3 regions of the Mesorhizobium sp. B4-1-4 genome follow, and region 1 is predicted to be linked to each of the others. Evidence: predicted binding sites of a transcription regulator. Region 1 holds the regulator's gene; each other region holds the start of a gene.
The links. Region 1 encodes PhoB, which activates phosphate uptake and scavenging genes when phosphate is short. Its sites were predicted from a motif close to TGTCATNNANCTGTCAT; they were not measured.
Positions count from the first base shown of each region.

Region 2: the regulator PhoB is predicted to act here: its motif matches at 3,806-3,822, upstream of phnF (phosphonate metabolism transcriptional regulator PhnF).
Region 3: the regulator PhoB is predicted to act here: its motif matches at 1,870-1,886, upstream of FJW03_RS25765 (DUF1045 domain-containing protein).

Region 1 is NZ_CP083950.1:4,406,532-4,412,712, forward strand. It holds gene xylF (D-xylose ABC transporter substrate-binding protein) at 1-521, opposite strand, end outside; gene FJW03_RS21140 (ROK family protein) at 790-2,034, shown strand; gene phoB (phosphate regulon transcriptional regulator PhoB) at 2,047-2,736, opposite strand; gene phoU (phosphate signaling complex protein PhoU) at 2,852-3,559, opposite strand; gene pstB (phosphate ABC transporter ATP-binding protein PstB) at 3,585-4,388, opposite strand; gene pstA (phosphate ABC transporter permease PstA) at 4,385-5,236, opposite strand; gene pstC (phosphate ABC transporter permease subunit PstC) at 5,240-6,181, opposite strand, start outside.
Region 2 is NZ_CP083950.1:169,964-176,144, forward strand. It holds gene FJW03_RS00790 (M24 family metallopeptidase) at 1-993, shown strand, start outside; gene FJW03_RS00795 (PLP-dependent aminotransferase family protein) at 1,307-2,392, opposite strand; gene FJW03_RS00800 (extracellular solute-binding protein) at 2,445-3,710, opposite strand; gene phnF (phosphonate metabolism transcriptional regulator PhnF) at 3,890-4,609, shown strand; gene FJW03_RS00810 (TauD/TfdA dioxygenase family protein) at 4,736-5,602, shown strand; gene rraA (ribonuclease E activity regulator RraA) at 5,599-6,120, shown strand; gene FJW03_RS00820 (hypothetical protein) at 6,129-6,181, shown strand, end outside.
Region 3 is NZ_CP083950.1:5,339,768-5,345,948, reverse strand. It holds gene iolE (myo-inosose-2 dehydratase) at 1-373, shown strand, start outside; gene FJW03_RS25775 (DUF3329 domain-containing protein) at 416-634, shown strand; gene iolB (5-deoxy-glucuronate isomerase) at 961-1,773, shown strand; gene FJW03_RS25765 (DUF1045 domain-containing protein) at 1,926-2,633, shown strand; gene FJW03_RS25760 (alpha-D-ribose 1-methylphosphonate 5-triphosphate diphosphatase) at 2,682-3,821, shown strand; gene phnN (phosphonate metabolism protein/1,5-bisphosphokinase (PRPP-forming) PhnN) at 3,818-4,447, shown strand; gene FJW03_RS25750 (MurR/RpiR family transcriptional regulator) at 4,641-5,558, shown strand; gene FJW03_RS25745 (ABC transporter substrate-binding protein) at 5,650-6,181, shown strand, end outside.

The sequences.
Region 1 (6,181 bases):
GGCTTGAGCACTTCCATCGAGCCCGAGAACAGGAAGTCGGCATTCGGATCGGCGCCCGAGCCCTTGATGAAGACATAGTTGCCTTCCGGCTTGACCTTGAACACCGCGCGGGCCTGCATGCGGCCGACTTCCTTGTTGTCGAAGGTCAGGTAGAAGACGTCCTTGTTCTCGATCAGGCGGTCATAGCCAACGACCGGAATGCCTTCGTCCAGCGCCTTCTGGACGGCCGGGCCGATGGCCGAGGCATCCTGCGCCAGGATGATCAGCGAATTGGCGCCCTGCGAGATCAGACTCTCGACATCGGTGAGCTGCTTGCCCGGATTGGACTGCGCGTCGGCGGAGATGTACTTGTCGCCTGCGGCCTCGATTGCCTTCTTCATGGCGGCCTCGTCGGTCTTCCAGCGCTCTTCCTGGAAGTTGGACCAAGAAACGCCGATGACCTTGCCCTTCGCCTGCGCGACCGACGCGAGCGTCAGTGACATGGCGACACCCGCCAGGATGGCGACTGCGAATCTCTTCATGATATCCTCCCTGCGCCGCGTATGGCGCGACCAAACTGACCCGAAGGCCGGCACAAAGGCTCTATTTTTTCGAGCCTCAAAAAAAATAGTGATGCATCGCCGGAAGGCTGTCAACAATGATTCTGATGGATTTTGAGGGCCGAGAACTTTTTTCGAGCCCCGCAATAAATAAATGACATCGCCGGCCGCTTCTGCCAGTATTTGATCTGTTGCCGCAGTGTTCGAGGGGCACGACGAGCCGCGGCGACCGGGAGGATATTGGAAAGGCATGTCGGTCGGAATCCGCCACGACGATCTGCGCCGGCGCAACCGCGCAATGGTGATTGCGGCCGTGCGCCGGGCCGGCCAGCCCTCGCGCACCGAAATCGCCGCGACCACCGGCCTCAGCCACTCCACCATATCGGCGATTTCCTCCGATCTGATCGGCGAAGGTATCCTGGCCGAAGGCAAGCCGAGCGAGGCCGGCGCGCTCAAACGCGGCAGGCCGCAGGTCGGGCTTGGCCTCAATCCGGAAGCCGCAACGGTGATGACCGTGGTGCTGTCGCTGAATTTCCTGTCCGTCGCCGTCATCGACTATGCCGGCCAGGTCATATCAGAGGAACAGCGCCGGCTGGACACGCTGACCATGTCGCGCGATGCACTGATCGGCGAATGCGTCGCCATCGTGCGGCGGCGCCTGGAGGATCCCGACCTCGACGTGCGCAGCGTCGCCCGCATCGCGCTGGCGATCCAGGGCATCACCGACACCGATGCCCGGGCAATGCTGTGGTCGCCCATCACGCCGCAGACCGACATCGCCTTCGCCGACATACTCGAAGCCGAGTTCGGCATCCCCGCCACCGTGGAGAATGACTGCAACATGATGGCGGTGGCGCTGCGCTGGCGCGATCCGGAGCGTTACCGCGACGACTTCATCGCCATTCTCCTTTCGCACGGTATCGGCATGGGCCTGGTGCTGAAGGGCGAGCTCTTCACCGGCACCCATTCCTCGGGCGGCGAATTCGGCCACATGATCCATCGGCCAGGCGGCGCGCTCTGCCGCTGCGGGCGGCGCGGCTGCGTCGAAGCCTATGCCGGCAATTACGCCATCTGGCGCAACGCCAGGCAGCTCAGCGAGGACACCGAGCCGGTCGCCGATGTCAGCGACGCGCAGATGCGGGCGCTGGCGGCGACGGCGCGGCAAACGGACGGGCCCGAGCGCGAGGCCTACCGCAGGGCCGGCGAGGCGCTGGGCTACGGCCTCGGCAGCCTGTTCGCGCTGATCGATCCCGCCCCCGTCGCCATGGTCGGCGTCAGCGCCGCCGCCTTCGACCTGATCGAGCCGGCATTGCGCGAGGCCATCGCCCAGACCGCCGGCGGCCAGCACTCGAAATCGATTTCCTTCGACACCGAGCCCAACGAGTTGCCGCTGATCCGCGAGGGCTGCGCCATGCGGGCGCTGACCTTCGTCGACCAGGAGATTTTCGCGCCGGGCATGCAGGCGAAAGCCGGCTCCGGGAAGAACGTGGCCTGAATAAAGTCGCGCTCAATCCTCGCGGATTGCATACCCCGCACCACGAATGGTGCGGATGACGTCGGGCATGCGGCCGTTATTGACCGCCTTGCGCAACCGGCCGACATGCACGTCCACCGTGCGCTCGTCGATATAGATCGTCTCCCCCCAGACATTGTCGAGCAGCTGGCTGCGCGAGAACACCCGGCCGGGATGACGCATCATGAATTCGAGCAGGCGGAATTCGGTCGGCCCGAGCCGGATCTCGCTCTTCTTGCGGTAGACGCGATGTGATTCGCGGTCGAGCACGATGTCGCCCACCTTGAGCACGCTGGACAGCACTTCCGGCTTGGCGCGGCGCAGCAGCGCCTTGACCCTGGCCATGAATTCCGGTGTCGAGAACGGCTTGACCAGATAATCGTCGGCGCCGGTCGAAAGGCCGCGCACGCGGTCGCTTTCCTCGCCGCGCGCCGTCAGCATGATGATCGGCAGCCGCTCGGTCTCGGGCCGCATCCTTAGCCGGCGACAGAGTTCGATGCCGGACACAGCCGGCACCATCCAGTCGAGCACCAGGAGGTCGGGGACGTTCTCCTGCAGGCGAATCTCCGCCTCGTCGCCGCGCGGGACCACCTCGACCTGGTAGCCTTCCGATTCCAGATTGTAGCGGAGGAGCACGCCGAGTGGCTCCTCATCCTCCACCACCATGATGCGTGGCGCGATCATCGACTGGTCACCTCTAAGGCAATTCCAGGAAAAGTGTGAAGCGGTTTTCCGTCCGGAATTGCATGGAAACAAGAGAGAGAGCGGTTTTCCGTAAAACGGTGAACCGCTCTGACGATCAAGCCGCCGGCGCCGACATCGCCGTTTCGTCCTGCTTCGGACGATTCGCGGGCAACTGCGTACCGGTCAGCACATAGTAGGCATTCTCGGCGATGTTGGTCACATGGTCGCCGATGCGCTCGAGATTCTTGGCGCAGAACAACAGATGCGTGCAAGCCGTGATGTTGCGCGGATCCTCCATCATGTAGGTGAGAAGTTCGCGGAACACGGAGGTGTATTTGACGTCGATACGTTCGTCATCGGCGCGCAGCTTGGCGAGGGCTTCGGCATCGTGCGCCGCATACTCCTCGATCACGCCCTGCACCTGGATCAGCACCAGCTGCGCCATGGCGTCGATGGAATGCGACAGGTCGCGCGGCGTGGTGGACAGGCCGACCGTACCGACGCGCTTGGCGATGTTCTTGGCAAGGTCGCCAATGCGTTCGAGGTCGCCGGCCATGCGGATCGACCCGACGACATGCCGCAGATCGTCGGCCATCGGCTGGCGCTTGGCGATCAGCGTGATGGCGCGGTCGTCGAGTTCGCGCTGGCGCGCGTCCATGATGACGTCGTCGGAGACAACGCGCTGTGCCAGCGCGTTGTCGGAGTTCAGCAGCGCCTTGGTGGCGCCGCCGACCATCGAGCTGGCGAGATCGCCCATGTCGCTGATCAGCCTGCTGATCTGTCCGAGATCCTCGTCGAAAGAAGCGACTGTGTGTTCGGCCATGATCCTGGTCCTCGTATGCGTGAGATCAGCCGAAGCGGCCGGTGATATAGTCCTGCGTGCGCTTCTCGCGGGGCGATGTGAAGATCTTCTCCGTACGATCGAACTCGACCAGCTCGCCCAGATACATGAAAGCCGTCTGGCGCGACACGCGCGCCGCCTGCTGCATGTTGTGGGTGACGATGACGATCGTGTAGTCGGCTTGCAGCTCGTCGATCAATTCCTCGATCTTGGCGGTCGACAGCGGGTCGAGCGCCGATGCCGGCTCGTCGAGCAGGATGACCTCCGGCTTCACCGCCACGGTGCGGGCGATGCAAAGACGCTGCTGCTGGCCGCCCGAAAGGCTGAGGCCGCTGGCGTTGAGCTTGTCCTTGACCTCGGTCCACAGAGCCGCGCGCTTCAGCGCCTGCTCGACACGGCCGTCCATCTCGGCCTTGCTGATCTTCTCATAGAGCCTGACGCCGAACGCGATGTTTTCATAGATCGACATCGGAAACGGCGTCGGCTTCTGGAACACCATGCCGATCTTGGTGCGCAGCAGGTTGAGGTCCTGCGAGCGGTCGAGAATGTTCCGGCCGTCAAGCAGCACCTGACCCTCGGCGCTCTGCCTCGGGTAGAGCTCGTAGATGCGGTTGAAGACGCGCAGCAGCGTCGACTTCCCGCAGCCCGAAGGGCCGATGAAGGCGGTGACACTGCGCTCGGGCAGCGACAGGCTGATGTCCTTCAGCGCCTTCGACTGGCCATAGTAGAAATTGAGGTTCTTGACCTCGATCTTGGCCTTTTCCACGGCAGCCTCGGCCACGTTCAAATCGGTGGACAACATCGGTTTCATCTGTCCTCTCTGCGTCCGGTAAGGCTGCGGGCGAAGATGCTCAGCCCGAGAACCGTTAGGGTGATTATAAGTGCGCCGGTCCACGCCAGCTGCTGCCATTCCTCGTAAGGGCTGAGAGCGAACTGGAAAATGGTGACAGGCAGGCTGGCCATCGGCGCGTTGAGATTGCTTGACCAGAACTGGTTGTTGAGCGCGGTGAAGAGCAGCGGCGCCGTCTCGCCGGAGATGCGGGCGATGGCCAGCAATATGCCGGTGACGATGCCGGAGAGTGCCGCACGATAGGCGACAGAGCGGATGACCACCCAGCGCGGTGCGCCGATCGCGGTGCCTGCCTCGCGCAAGGCGTTCGGCACCAGGTTGAGCATGTCCTCTGTGGTGCGCACCACGACCGGGATGACCAGGATGGCCAGCGCGACGGCGCCGGCGATGGCGGAGAAGTGCCCCATCGGCCGCACCAGCAATTCATAGACGAACAGGCCGATAACGATCGACGGCGCCGACAGCAGGATGTCGTTGATGAAACGCACCACCGTGGTCAGCTTCGAGAAGCGTCCGTATTCGGCCATGTAAGTACCGGCCAGCACACCGATCGGCGTGCCGACGATGACGCCGATGACGGTCATCACGACGCTGCCATAGATGGCGTTGAGCAGGCCGCCGGCATCGCCGGGCGGTGGCGTCATCTCGGTGAAGACCGCCAGCGAAACGCCGGACAGGCCCTTGTAGACCAGGGCGCCGAGGATCAGCGCCAGCCAGGCAAGGCCGATGCCGGCGGCGACGACGCAGAGCGCCATCATCACGCCGTTCCTTCTCTTGCGTCTGTTGTGGAGTGCCAGGGACGTCGACATTGGTCAGGCTCCCGTGCGGGCGTCGATGCGCATCAGCATATAGCGTGCGATGGCAAGGATAATGAAGGTGATGACGAAGAGGATCAGGCCGAGCGCCACCAGTGAAGAGGTGTAGAGTTGGCCGTCGGCTTCGGTGAATTCGTTGGCGATCGTCGCGGAGATCGTCGTCGCCGGCGCGAACAGCGAGGCGCTGATACGATGCGCGTTGCCGATGACGAAGGTCACCGCCATGGTTTCGCCGAGCGCGCGGCCGAGGCCGAGCATAACGCCGCCCATAATGCCGACACGGGTGTAGGGAATGACCACGCGCCGCGTGACTTCCCAGGTTGTGCAGCCGATGCCGTAGGCCGATTCCTTCAGCACCGCCGGCACTGTGTCGAACACGTCCTTGGTGATCGAGGTGATGAACGGCAGCACCATGATGGCCAGGATCAGCGACGACGTCAGTAGGCCGATGCCATAGGGCGGGCCGGCGAACAGGCTGGAGAGCCCGGGCACGTTGTGAAAGATGTCGATGATGAAAGGCTGTATCGTCGTCTGCAGGAACGGTGCGAACACGAACAGGCCCCAGATGCCGTAGATGATCGAAGGGATGCCGGCCAGAAGCTCGACGGCGATGCCGATCGGGCGCCGCAGCGGCCGCGGGCAAAGTTCGGTAAGAAAGACGGCGATGCCGATGCCGATGGGAACGGCGATCAGAATTGCGATGGCTGACGTGACGATGGTGCCGTAGATCGGCGACAGGGCGCCGAAATTCTCGGTGACCGGGTTCCATGCCTCGGTCGTCAGGAAGGAAAAGCCGAACTTAGACAGGGCTTCCCATGAGCCGGCAAACAACGAGATGGCGACGCCGCTGAGGATGAGCAGGACGAGGACGGCAGAAGAGCGTGTAGCCTCCCGAAACACCATGTCCGTGAAGGCGAAGCGCCGCACTGTCGCATCCCT
Region 2 (6,181 bases), 2.0 Mb from region 1:
CGCACGGGCCGCGTCATCCTGTTCGAGATGGGCCGCCGGGTCCATCATGCCGCCGGCCTGCCGATCGTCGACGAGGTGCGGACAGCTCAACCGTGGTTCTTCTACTACGCAGGACCGGAAGCCGCGACCCACGTCAGAAGCTTCGCGGGCGAGGTGGCGGAAATCGTGGCGCGCTCCCGGGCACGTATCAGCATTGATCGTATTGATCAACAAGGCCTGATCGCGCTCGAAGAGAGCGGTCTGATGCCTACCGACGACGCGCAGAAACTTATGGAGCATGCGCGTAGCATCAAGTCGGAAGACGAGGTGACGGCGACGCGAATGGCGATCGACGTCTGCGAGGCGGGGATAGGACGCATCAGGCAGGAACTGCGGCCCGGGATCAGCGAGCTGTCTCTATGGTCCGTGTTTCATCAGACCAATATCGAACTGGGGGGAGAATACATCGAGACCCGCCTGCTCACCTCCGGCCCAAGGACAAACCCCTGGCATCAGGAGGCAAGCCACAAGGAAATCCAGGCAGGCGAAATGGTGACGTTTGACTGCGATCTCATCGGCCCGCTCGGTTATGGTGCAGATCTTTCTCGGGCCTTCGTCTGCGGGAGGCAGCCCGATGCAACGCAGAAGGACCTGTACCGGCGAGCCCTTGATCAGATCATGTTCAACACGGAGCTGCTTCAGGTCGGTGTCTCCTTTTCCGAGATCATCGAAAAGGCATGCCATCTTCCCGATGAATACCACCAGTGGCACCGCGTTTCGCACGGCAACGGAATGAGCACGGGCGAATATCCCGCGATCGGACGCCGACCTGGCTTTGCCAGCGGATCGATCCATCAGGGACACGTCGAAGAAGGTATGGTTCTGTGCGTGGGCACCTTCGCCGGACTGAAGAGCGGAGGGGAGGGTGTCAAGCTGGAGCATCAGCTTGTCATCAGAGCCAATGGCCCGGAACGGCTTTCGTCCTCGCTTTACGATCCTGACTTCTGCGGCTAATCGAGCTCCGGTGCGGCCCTTACATATCAAGCGGACTGCGCCTGGTCCCAAGCGACCGAAAAGATCAGGGAAAGAAGAACGATGACAAAACCAAAGATGTTGAGAGACAGGATTGTTGGACGTTTCTAAACCGTCCATGGCCCGCGTTCCTCACCGCCTATTAGCGCAGCAGCACGGATTTGCGGCTGCCGACCTGCGATGGGGACTCGCGGTGCTCCGGGTTAGCCCAGAGTGACCACGGGCGGCTCGACGTCGCCTCCGGTGCGGCATCGGCCTGGAACGACCCCTTTGCCGATCCCCCCGCAGGCGCCGCCTACCCGCACAGACCCTTGACGATCTCAAGGCCACGAGCCAGGTCCTCGGAACTGTCCGGCGCAGTAACGGATAGCCTGACAGCATGAGGCAGGACAGGACGATCGCGCGTAGCATAGAAGCGGCTGTGGCGAATGCACACGCCATGCTTCTCGGCTTGAAGCACGACGTCGTCCATCGACCGGCCAGGGGAGAGTGGCAGCCAGACGTTCATTGCGGTGCGCTTTGTCCTGAGACCTGGCACGTGCCCCAGTATGGACGCGGCGATATACTGGCGGCGGCGAATTTCTTCGCCCACGTCGCGCACGATCAGGTCGATCTCTCCACCTTCCATGAGATCTGCGAGCAGCATGGCCGAAAGAGCGGGAACGAACCAGCCGGAAAAAACGGGCGCGGAGGCGATCAGCTTCTGTGCGGCAACCGGATCTGGACACACCAGAATGGTTTCCCGCAGGCCGAGGCCGACTGTCTTGCTGAGCGTCTGCAGATACCACGAGCGTTCCGGCGCAAGCGCGGAGAGCGGGGGCAGGCCCACATCGTCGAGCATTCCATGGACGTCGTCTTCGATGATTGTCACATTGTGACGGCGGGCGATTTCGGCGATCGCCTGCCTCCGCTCCAGTGGCATGACAGAGGTGGTCGGGTTGTGGAGTGTTGGATTGCAATAAACAAGCGCAGGTCCATGGCGGCGGCAAGCGTCGTTGAACGCCTCGGGGATTAGCCCCTCATCATCAATGCTCACGCCGATATTCCTCAGATCGAGGCGGGAGCTGATTTGTTCCACAGGCGTGTAGGACAGGGCCTCCGACAAGATCGGCCGGCCTTCCGTCGCCAGGGCTGCGAACAGGATCTGTAACGTGATCTGCGTTCCGCTCGTCAGAAGCAGCCTTTCCGGTGAAAGCAAGTCGAGGCGTCGCCCGACCCAGCGAGCAGCGATATCGCGCTCGCTGTCCGTCCCGTGGAAATGGTGAAGGCGCAGGGCCTCGGCGAGATCCTTTCTTCGCATCAGACGGCCGAGTGCCTCGGATACGATCGATTGGAGGAGGGGAGTCCTTGGTGCGACCGTACGGGTCAGGTCAATGGTCATCATGATGTTCAATTGAGCGGCAGCGGATTTGGGCCCCCGCCGCTCCGATCATTCAGATGCCGATCAGCTTGCGAATATGGGTGGTGACGTCCGAGAGTGCTTCGTCTGGCGTCTTCTTCAGCGTCACGACAGCGCCCATGGCAACCGTCAAGGCCTCGTTGGCCTTCGCGCCGTTTTCGCCAGGGAAAAGGTACCAGCCGGTGAGGTCCTTGATTTGCGTGAGCGCTACCGCATAATTCGGGTGCGAGGCGTAAAACGCTTTCATTTCGGCGTTCTCCAGCACCCGGTCGTTCACTGGCACGTAGCCGCTCATCTTGGCCATGATCGCCTGCCCCTTCGGGCCGGAGGCGAACTTAATATATTTCCAGGCGGCATCGCGTTGGTCGTCCTTCTTGCTGAACATCACCATGCCGTTGCCGGCCGCCGGCGCCCGCCCGCCCTCATAGAGAGGCACCGGAACCATTGCATAGGCGAAGCGATCGCCGATCGACTTGTCGAAATTGCCGAGATTGCTGCTGGTATTCTGATAGATGCCGAGCGTGCCGGCTACGAAAGCCTGGCGGGCATTGTCACGCGACATGTCCAACTGACCCGCTTCCCCGAACTTGCGCAGCATGTCCATCGTCCACCCGCCATCGCGATTGTCGATCAGCAGTTTCTTTTCGCCGGCGCTCATCATGGTACCGCCACGGCTGAACAGCAGGGTCTCAAAGGCGAAGGCACCGCTTGCCGCGTAGTCGTAGTAGATGCCGGAAATATTGCCTTTTAAACCCTCGATTGCCTTCGCAAGCGCGTTGATCTCTGGCCAGTCAGTGGGCAATCTGTCGGGATTGCCGCCGGCACGGTTGACGAGATCGAGGTTGAAGAAGATCGTCGGCGTGGAGACCGCGAATGGGATCGCAAAAGTCTTGCCCCCGATGCTGCCGATACGCTGGACGGCGGCCGGATACCCCGCCGCGTTCCAGTTGTTCTCGCGGGCGATATAGTCGTCGAGCGGCACGGCGAACTTGCGGTCCGCGTAGACTCGAATGAGGTTGAGTCCGTCATGGGAGACGTCCGGCAGGCCGCCAGTGATCTGTCCACGCAGGTTGTCCTGCATGAGATCGTTATAGGTGGCAAAGCCGCGGGCGGTCACCGTGATGTCGGGATTTTCTTCTGTGAAGGCCTTGGCGACCGCCTCGTACATGGCAGAGAGGTTGGCCGGCGAATAGGCGACTTGCAGCGTCGTCTTCGCGGCTGCGACAGCAGGGGTCTGAGGCATTGCGAGCATGCCAAGCCCTGCAAAGCCGGTGAGCAGCATTTCTCGTCTCGTGGTCATGACGTCCCTTTTCGTGGTGGTGAAATGGCGAATTATCGAGGAAAGCGGCTAGCTGGAATTTCAAATATAGACAACTATGTTAGTAGGAGAATTGTGTGACGCCTGCATGACCAAAACACGGTCATCCCTTGCTTGACGGCAGCGTTGCGGTGGGCCAGACGAGATGGACGGGGAATGGAATGGCGATCTGGCAAAATATAAGCGACACGCTTGTCGAAGAAATTGAAAAGGGGATTTTGACGCCTGGCGGACGCCTGCCCGGCGATGTCGAGCTCGCCACGCGTTTCGGGGTCAATCGACATACGGTAAGGCGTGCCCTTTCACATCTGCAGGGGCAGGGCCTCGTACGCTCCGAGCGCGGCAGAGGCACGTTCGTCGTCGAGGATGCCATCGCCTATCGATTCGGATCGCAGACCTATTTCGAACAGAACTTGCTCGACAACATGCGCGTGCCGAGCCGGCGTATCCTCTCCACGATCATCTATGGCGCCCCGACGGCCATCGCCTTGCAGTTGCAGATCAAGGCCGGTTCGCCGATCCTGACAGCGGCGATGCTCGGCGAGGCCGACGGCATCCCGGTTCACCTCGCCCGGCTGCATTTTCCCGTCGAGCGGTTTCCGAAAGTGGAAGCAGCCTTTGCCCGCATACCGGTCGGCCAGAGTTCGCAAATTTCGCTATCCGAACTGATTGGCGAACTGGGCGTGAAGAGTTTCCGCCGCAAGACCGCACGGATCAAATGCCGCTTGCCGGATGCGGAAGAGGCCCGTTACCTGAAGATGGCGGCGCAGGACCCGGTTTTCCAGTTGGAGATCCTCAATATCAGCGACAGCGACATGCCGATTTTCTATGGCGTGACGTCCTATTGCGGTAGCCGCGTCGAATTTATCCTCGACTACTGATTTTCCGCTCAGCACCTCCGGACTCCCAACAAAGTCGTATTGACCGCGTTGACAAACATAGTTGTCTATGTTTGAGATCGAAAACGACGACGCCGCTTCCCGCAGGCAACCCAACTGGAGATAAAAGTGCAGACCGCAAAACCTCTTTCCCCCATGCTGGGGGCCGATGTCACAGGGATCGACCTGAACGAGCTCTTGAACGACAATGACAACCGTATCGAACAGATCAAAGGCCTCGTTGCGGCCCACAAGGTGCTGCGTTTCCGCGGCCAGCAGCTCGGCCCCGGCGAGCTCGTTCGGCTCGCGGGCCGTTTCGGACCGATCCGGTCGCTGCGACGCGCCAATTCTGCTGGTACGGTTCACATCCCGGAGCACCCGCAGATCAAGGTGGTGTCGAATGTGTCGCGCGACGGAACGGTCCTCGGCGACGGCGGTTCGTCGGAAAATGCCTGGCATACCGACGGCAGCTATCTCGATACGCCGACGGCGCTGACCTTCCTCTACGGTCGCAAGGCGCCCACCCGCCACCCGCCCAAGACCTATTTCATGGACCTGCAGGCCGTTTACGACAGCCTGCCCAAGGTTCTGTCGGATTTCATCGCCCCCCTCAAGGCCATTCATTATTCAGAATCCTCGTACGCAACGGAATATGCCGCGGACATCCAGGCCTTGCCGGAGGGAGCCGACCGCCGCCATATTGGCCCGAAGCACCCGCTGGTGCGCCGCGACCTGGCGACGGGCCGGCTCTCGCTATTTCCTCCACGCCAGCGTGGATGCCTGATCGAGGGTCTTTCGGCGCAAGAGAGCGAAAAGCTCTCGAACGTTCTGTGGAGCATCATCGAACGGTTCGACAGCTATTGGGGAGACAGCATCGAGCCGGACGACCTGATGCTCTTCGACAATCGATTTTCGCTGCACCGGCGAGAGGCTTTCGATGCACTCGAGGAACGTATTCTCTGGCACGTGACGACCGACGGAGAGCGACCGCAATGACCGCACCCGTCATCCGCTTTCCTTCGGCGACCGCCGATCTTTGCGATCTTTTCGCGGAGCGCGCGCGGATCGTCGATCTGCCGTGGCGGAGCTTCGGCGGCAAAGCCTCTTTTCAGGGGCCTGCCGCCACCTTCGCTGCCCAAGACGATACGGCGCTGATCCGCCGGCTCCTGGAGCAAAAAGGCGAGGGCCGATTGCTGGTGATCGACAATCGGGGCTCGCGGCAGCACGCGGTCTTCGGCGACCACTTCGCCGCGCTGGTGCTGGAGAACGGCTGGGCTGGCGTGATCGTGAATGGCCTGATCCGCGATGCGCAGGCGCTTCATGCCGTCAATGTCGGGTTAGCTGCCCTCGGCACCTGCCCGCGCAAGCCGCGCAAGCAGGGAGCAGGGGAGGGTAACGTCATCCTCGATATTGCAGGAGCCACGATCGCACCGGGAGACTGGGTAGCGGCCGATGCCGATGGTGTCGTGGTGATCGATGCCGCCGAACTGAAACAGATGCATGGCGTCTGCTGAGAGATTCCATGTCCGATCTCTGGCCCGGCGGGCGCCTGGTTTCCGCGTCAGGCCATCAGTT
Region 3 (6,181 bases), 930 kb from region 1:
TGCCGGCCATCTGGCCTTTGCCGGCGGCGATGTGCTGCGCGCCATCGACAACCACCACAGGCGCATCAACCATGTCCACGTGAAGGATGTGCGCATGGGCGTGATCGACAAGCTCGACCGTACGAAGCAATCCTTCCTCGACGCCGTGGCGCTCGGCGCCTTCACGGTGCCGGGCGATGGCTCGCTGGATTTCGGCGCCATCGTGCAGCGCTTCGCCGATCATGGTTATGAGGGCTGGTTCGTGGTGGAGGCCGAGCAGGATCCGAAAAAGAACCCGCCGCTCAGGATGGCGCAGGTCGGCCACAAGGAACTGATGCGGGCGATGACGGCCGCCGGCTACACGGTCGAAACGCAAGGTTTTCCGCATGCCTGACGCGAGGGTTCCCCGCGAGGCGGGTTGCTATAGATTGGGCTGATGAAAGATTCCGAACATCCCTTCTTCCGACCACTTTGGCGGCGCGTCGCCGTCGTCGCGGTCTGCGTCCTCTGGTCGGTCATCGAGTTCGCCACCGGCACGCCGTTCTGGGGCGTCATCGCGCTCGGCTTTGCCGGCTATGGCGTCTGGCAGTTTTTTTACCTCTACAAGCCGGCCGACGAGAGCAAGGCAACGGCCGAGCCCGAAGCGAAGGAGTGACTGATCCTATGCGTTGGCGATTAGCTTGGCCTTCGCAAATCTTCGGCCGGCGCCCTTCCAACTTCGTCATCCTAGGGCGAAGCAGGAGCGAAGCTCCGTCGCGGAGACCCTGGGATCCATGCCGTTACCTCGGCCGAAGGGCACAGCGGAGCGGAATTCTGCACCGTCACACCAGCTTCAAAGTCTTGGCATGGATCCTAGGGTCTGCGCTGCGTCGCTACGCTCCTTGCTGCGCCCTAGGATGACGAAGTTAGAAGCACTGCACCCTTTCAAACAGGCGGCTTGGCTTCAGGGAATCCTTCAAGCCAACGGAATAGGAGACAAAAATGTCGAAACTGCTGGTGAAGGCCGACAAGGGCCATGGCCGCGTTGCCCACGTGACGCCGAAAAGCGCCGGCTGGACGTATGTCGGTTTCGACCTGCATCGGCTGAAGCCGGGCGAAAGTGCCTCGGGCCAAACGGCCGATCGCGAGGTCTGCCTGGTGTTCGTGGCCGGCAAGGGCACCGCCACCGCCGGCGGCAAGGATCTTGGGGTGCTCGGCGAGCGAATGTCGCCCTTCGATGGCAAGCCGTGGTCGGTCTATGTTCCCGAGGGATCGGACTGGTCGGTAACGGCCGATACCGAGCTGGAACTGGCGGTCTGCTCGGCGCCGGGCCTGGGCGGCCGGTTGCCGGTTCGGGTGATCGGGCCGGACGATCTCGGCCAGGAGGTGCGCGGCAAGGGCACCAATACGCGCTACGTCACCAACATCCTGCCGGAAGGCAAGCCAGCGGACTCACTCCTGGTGGTCGAGGTCATCACGCCGGGCGGCCATACGTCGAGCTACCCGCCGCACAAGCATGACCAGGACAATCTGCCCGCCGAATCCTATCTCGAGGAAACCTACTATCACCGCCTCAACCCGCCGCAGGGCTTTGCCTTCCAGCGCGTCTATACCGACGCCGACAAGAATGGGCATCGCGCACTGGACGAGGCCATGGCGATCGAGGATGGCGACGTGGTGCTGGTGCCCAAGGGCTATCACCCCTGCGCCGCCTGCCACGGCTACGACCTCTACTATCTCAACGTCATGGCCGGACCAAAGCGGACGTGGAAATTCCACAATGCCCCCGAGCACGAATGGTTGATGAAGGCCTGAGAATCGGGGCGGGACCGGTGAAGCTATTGGTCCAGCTCGGAAAAATCGTCGGCTAAGGAACTGAAGGAGCGATTTGCCTTCGAAAACCCTTCAAAGCTTCGTCAATCCGTCATGGAAATCACCTATGGCAACGGATCTGATGAGGACTTGCCATGCGTTATGCCATCTATTTCGCCCCCCGGCAGGACGAACCGCTGGCGCGGATCGCCGCTAACTGGCTGGGCCGCGACCCGTTCGGCGCGGCGACAAAGCCGGTTGAGGCCGTGGCCGACCTTGCGGCCGCGGAAGTTGCCTTCCACACCGCTTCGGCGCGCCGCTATGGCTTCCACGCGACGCTGAAAGCCCCGTTCCGTCTTGCGGTGAACGAGACAGAGAGTTCGCTGCGCGCGGCACTCGACCAATTCGCCGAGGCGACGCCGGTGGTGACGATCCCGCGTCTCGTCGTCAGCCAGATCGACAGCTTTTTCGCGCTGGTGCCGGACGGTCCGCTGCCGCCGCTCAACCGCTTCGCCGACGACGTCGTGCGCGATTTCGACCGGTTCCGTGCGCCGCTGACCGAAGCCGAGATCGAACGGCGCAGTCCGGATTCGCTGAAGCCGGCCGAGTTCCGCAATCTCTGCCAGTGGGGTTACCCCTATGTCTTCGAGACGTTCCGCTTTCATATGACGCTGTCCGGGCGGGCAGGGCCACAGGAAAGCCCTCGTCTGCGCGCGGCAATCGACAGCCTGTTCGCGGATGTGCTTCGGCAGCCGGTGCTGGTGGATGGACTGACGCTGTTCGTCGAACCCGAACCAGGCGCGCCATTCCTGGTGCTTTCGCAGCACGCGCTGGGACGGCGCCCGACCAGAAAAACCGCCTGACCGCCTGCCGGAATAGCTCCGGCCGGAGATAACCGAGGACTGCCCGAAATGACCGCCGAGACTGTTCTTTCCAACGCCCGCATCGTGCTTGCCGACGAGATCGTCGAGGGTTCGCTGGTGCTGCGTGACGGCTTAATCACCGGCATCGATCCAGGTGCTGCCCGAACCGGCGACGACATGGGCGGCGACTATATAATTCCGGGACTGGTCGAACTGCATACCGACCATCTCGAAGGCCATTACGCGCCGCGGCCGAAGGTGCGCTGGAACCCTATCGCGGCCGTGCTCGCCCATGACGCGCAGGTCGCGACCGCCGGCATCACCACCGTGCTCGACGCCTTGCGGGTCGGCATGGATGAAGACGCCGACCTGACCTCGGACGACATCCGCAAGCTCGCCGATGCGATCGAGGACAGCGTGCGGGAAGACCGGCTGCGCGCCGACCACTTTATCCATCTGCGCTGCGAAGTTTCGGCGCCGGACTGCCTGCGGGCCTTTGCCAATTTCGAGACTGACGACCGGGTGAAATTGGCGTCGCTGATGGACCATGCGCCGGGCCAGCGCCAGTTCGTCAATCTCGAGACCTATGCCTATTATTACCAGCGCAAGCTGAAGCTGAGCGACCAGGACTTTCAGAAGTTCTGCGAGAAGCGGATGGGGGAATCGGCACGCAATTCCGGCCCAAACCGGGTCTTCATCGCGGCCGCCTGCCATGAGCGTGGCATTGTCCTGGCCAGCCATGACGATGCCACGACAGGCCATGTCGAGGAGGCGATCGAGCAAGGCGTCCGGGTCGCCGAGTTCCCAACCACCGAGGAAGCGGCGCGGGCTTCGAAGGACGCCGGACTCGGCGTGCTGATGGGCGCGCCCAACGTCATGCGCGGCGGCTCGCATTCGGGCAATGTCTCGGCGCGCGCGTTGGCCAGCGACGGCCTGCTCGACATCCTGTCATCCGACTACATCCCCTTCAGCCTGATTCAGTCCGCCTTCTTCCTCGGCGACATGGTCGAAGGCATTTCGCTGCCGCAGGCGGTCGCCATGGTTTCGAAAAACCCGGCCGAAGCGATCGGTCTGACCGACCGCGGCATCATCGAACAGGGCCGCCGCGCCGATCTGGTGCGCGTGCGCGTCGACGATCATGTTCCGGTCGTGCGCACCGTATGGCGGCAGGGGCGCCGGGTCGCATGATGGTGTCCGCCTTGATCGAGCGTGAGTTGTCCGCCGAAACGTTCCCGATCCGCCATGGCGTGTTTGTAGCGGTCGTAGGCCCAAGCGGTGCCGGCAAGGACACGGTGATCGGCTACGCCCGCGCGCTTTTTGCCGACGAGAGCCGGCTGGAATTCGTGCGCCGCGTCATCACCAGGCCGAGCGATGCGGCGAGCGAGGATCACGACACGCTGGCCGATGCCGCCTTTGTCGAGGCCGAGGCTGACGGCGCCTTCGCCATCTCCTGGGAGGCGCATGGGTTGCGCTATGGCCTGCCCGCCGATGTCGACTGGTCGGTCGCCAATGGCCATGTCGCGGTGGCGAACGTGTCGCGTTCGATCATACCCTCCTTGCGCGAGCGCTACGCCAATCTGGCCATTGTCGAGATCACTGCTTCGCCTGACGTGCTGGCCGAGCGACTGGCAATGCGCGGCCGGGAATCGCGCGGCGAAGTGCTGGCCCGGCTGGCGCGCAGCGCCAATGTGACCTTGTCCGGTCCCGGCGTCACCACGATCGACAACAGCGGTCCGCGCGAGGCGGCTGGCGAGCGCTTCGCCGAACTGCTGCGCAAGGCAATGGCCTTTTCCGACATGTCGGGCATGATCTAGGCCCTCCGCCCTACAGCTCGATTTTCGCACCTCACGAGGCAACGGCCGCCGCTTCCGGCGGTTTGCGGCCGCTCGTCTTTCGGCAGGCAGACATGTTCGCCTGGGCCGACCGCCATTGTCACATCCTTGTAATAGACATTTCGGATGGTGGCGCCCGTTGCAATTGCTACAGCCAGAAAAATGACCGCCCGACATGACATATGATGCCTCGAAAGATCGGAAGGCGACGGTCGATGCCCGGGTCCAGGCGGCGCTCGAAAACCTACCGCCCGCCGAGCAGCGCATGGCGCGGTTCTTCGTCGACCAGAAGCAGTCCGTCCTGCTGGGATCGGCGGCCGAGATCGCCGAATTGGCCGGCACAAGCGACGCCACCGTCGTTAGGACGGCGCGCTCGCTTGGCTTCGAAAGCCTCTCGGCGCTTCGCCAGATGCTGCTGTCGGACCTGACCGGCACGCCATCCCCCGGCAAGCGCCTGGCGCGCACCTTGCAGGAGACCGGCGACGACAGCGCCGGCGCATTGCGACATGTGATCGACATCCACGAGAGCGTGCTCGACGTGCTGAAGCGTCCGGAGATGGCGGCCGCGTTCGAGCGCAGCATCGACATTCTGGCGCAGGCCAATCGCCGCCATGTCTTCGGCATCGGTCCATCGGGCGCCATGGCCGACTATGCCAGTTTGCAATTCAACCGGATCGGCCTGCCGACCAGCGCGCTGTCGGTATCGGGAATTGCGCTCGCCGACCGCCTGCTGTGGCTCGCCAAGGGCGACGCCGTGCTGATGATGGCCTATGCGCCGCTCTACCGCGAGGTCGAGATCATTCTCGAACAAGCCAGGCAGGTCGATGTCCCGGTCGTGCTCATCAGCGACAATCTGGCTCCACTGGTGTCCGGCAAGGTGGCCGAGACGCTGCCAATACCGCGCGGCAAGGCCGATCACCTGGCCATGCATGGCGGCACGATCGTGCTCATCGAAGCGATGATCATCGGGCTGGCGAAACGAAACAGCGAAGCCGCCTTTGATGCCCTCGAGCGGCTGAGCACGGTTCGTGGGGCGATCGACAAGGCATGGATAAAGCGTGGCGTCCGCAAGAATGATGGCAATAAAAAGTAGAAACTCCTGCGCATGACACAAAACATTCAATTTGTTTATACATGATACAATGGGGCTTACTATGCCCATGGGAAATCCACTGGAGAACAAGATGAACGCCCGTACCATTTTCTGCTTCGCAATTGGCTTGAGCGCGCTGACAGCCGCAGCACCTGCTTCGGCATCAGACCTCGTGCTTTATGACGCGCTCGATTTCGCTGGCCCGGTGGCCAAGGCCTTCCAGGCCAAGACCGGTCTCACGGTCGACGTCGTCGAGCCTGGCAGCACCGGCGAGACGCTGGGCAAGATCGCTGCCGAAGGCAGCAACCCGCAGTTCGATATCGTCTGGCTCGACGGCTCCGCCGTCATGGAGCGCATGGCGGCCGACCACGTGCTGCAGGCCATTCCCGCTGCCGCCTACGACAAGGTGGCATTCACCGATCTCGGCAAGTCGCTGATCCCGCAGAGCCACGCTTTCCTGCCGACCGGCACCAGCACCACGGCCATCGAGGTCAACACCAAGAAAGTGCCCGCCGACAAGCTGCCCAAGTCGTGGGCCGATCTTCAGTCCTTCGCAGGCAAGGTCGCGGCCAAGGATCCCAATCTGTCGGGCCCTGCCTATCAATGGCTGGCCGGCTTTTTCC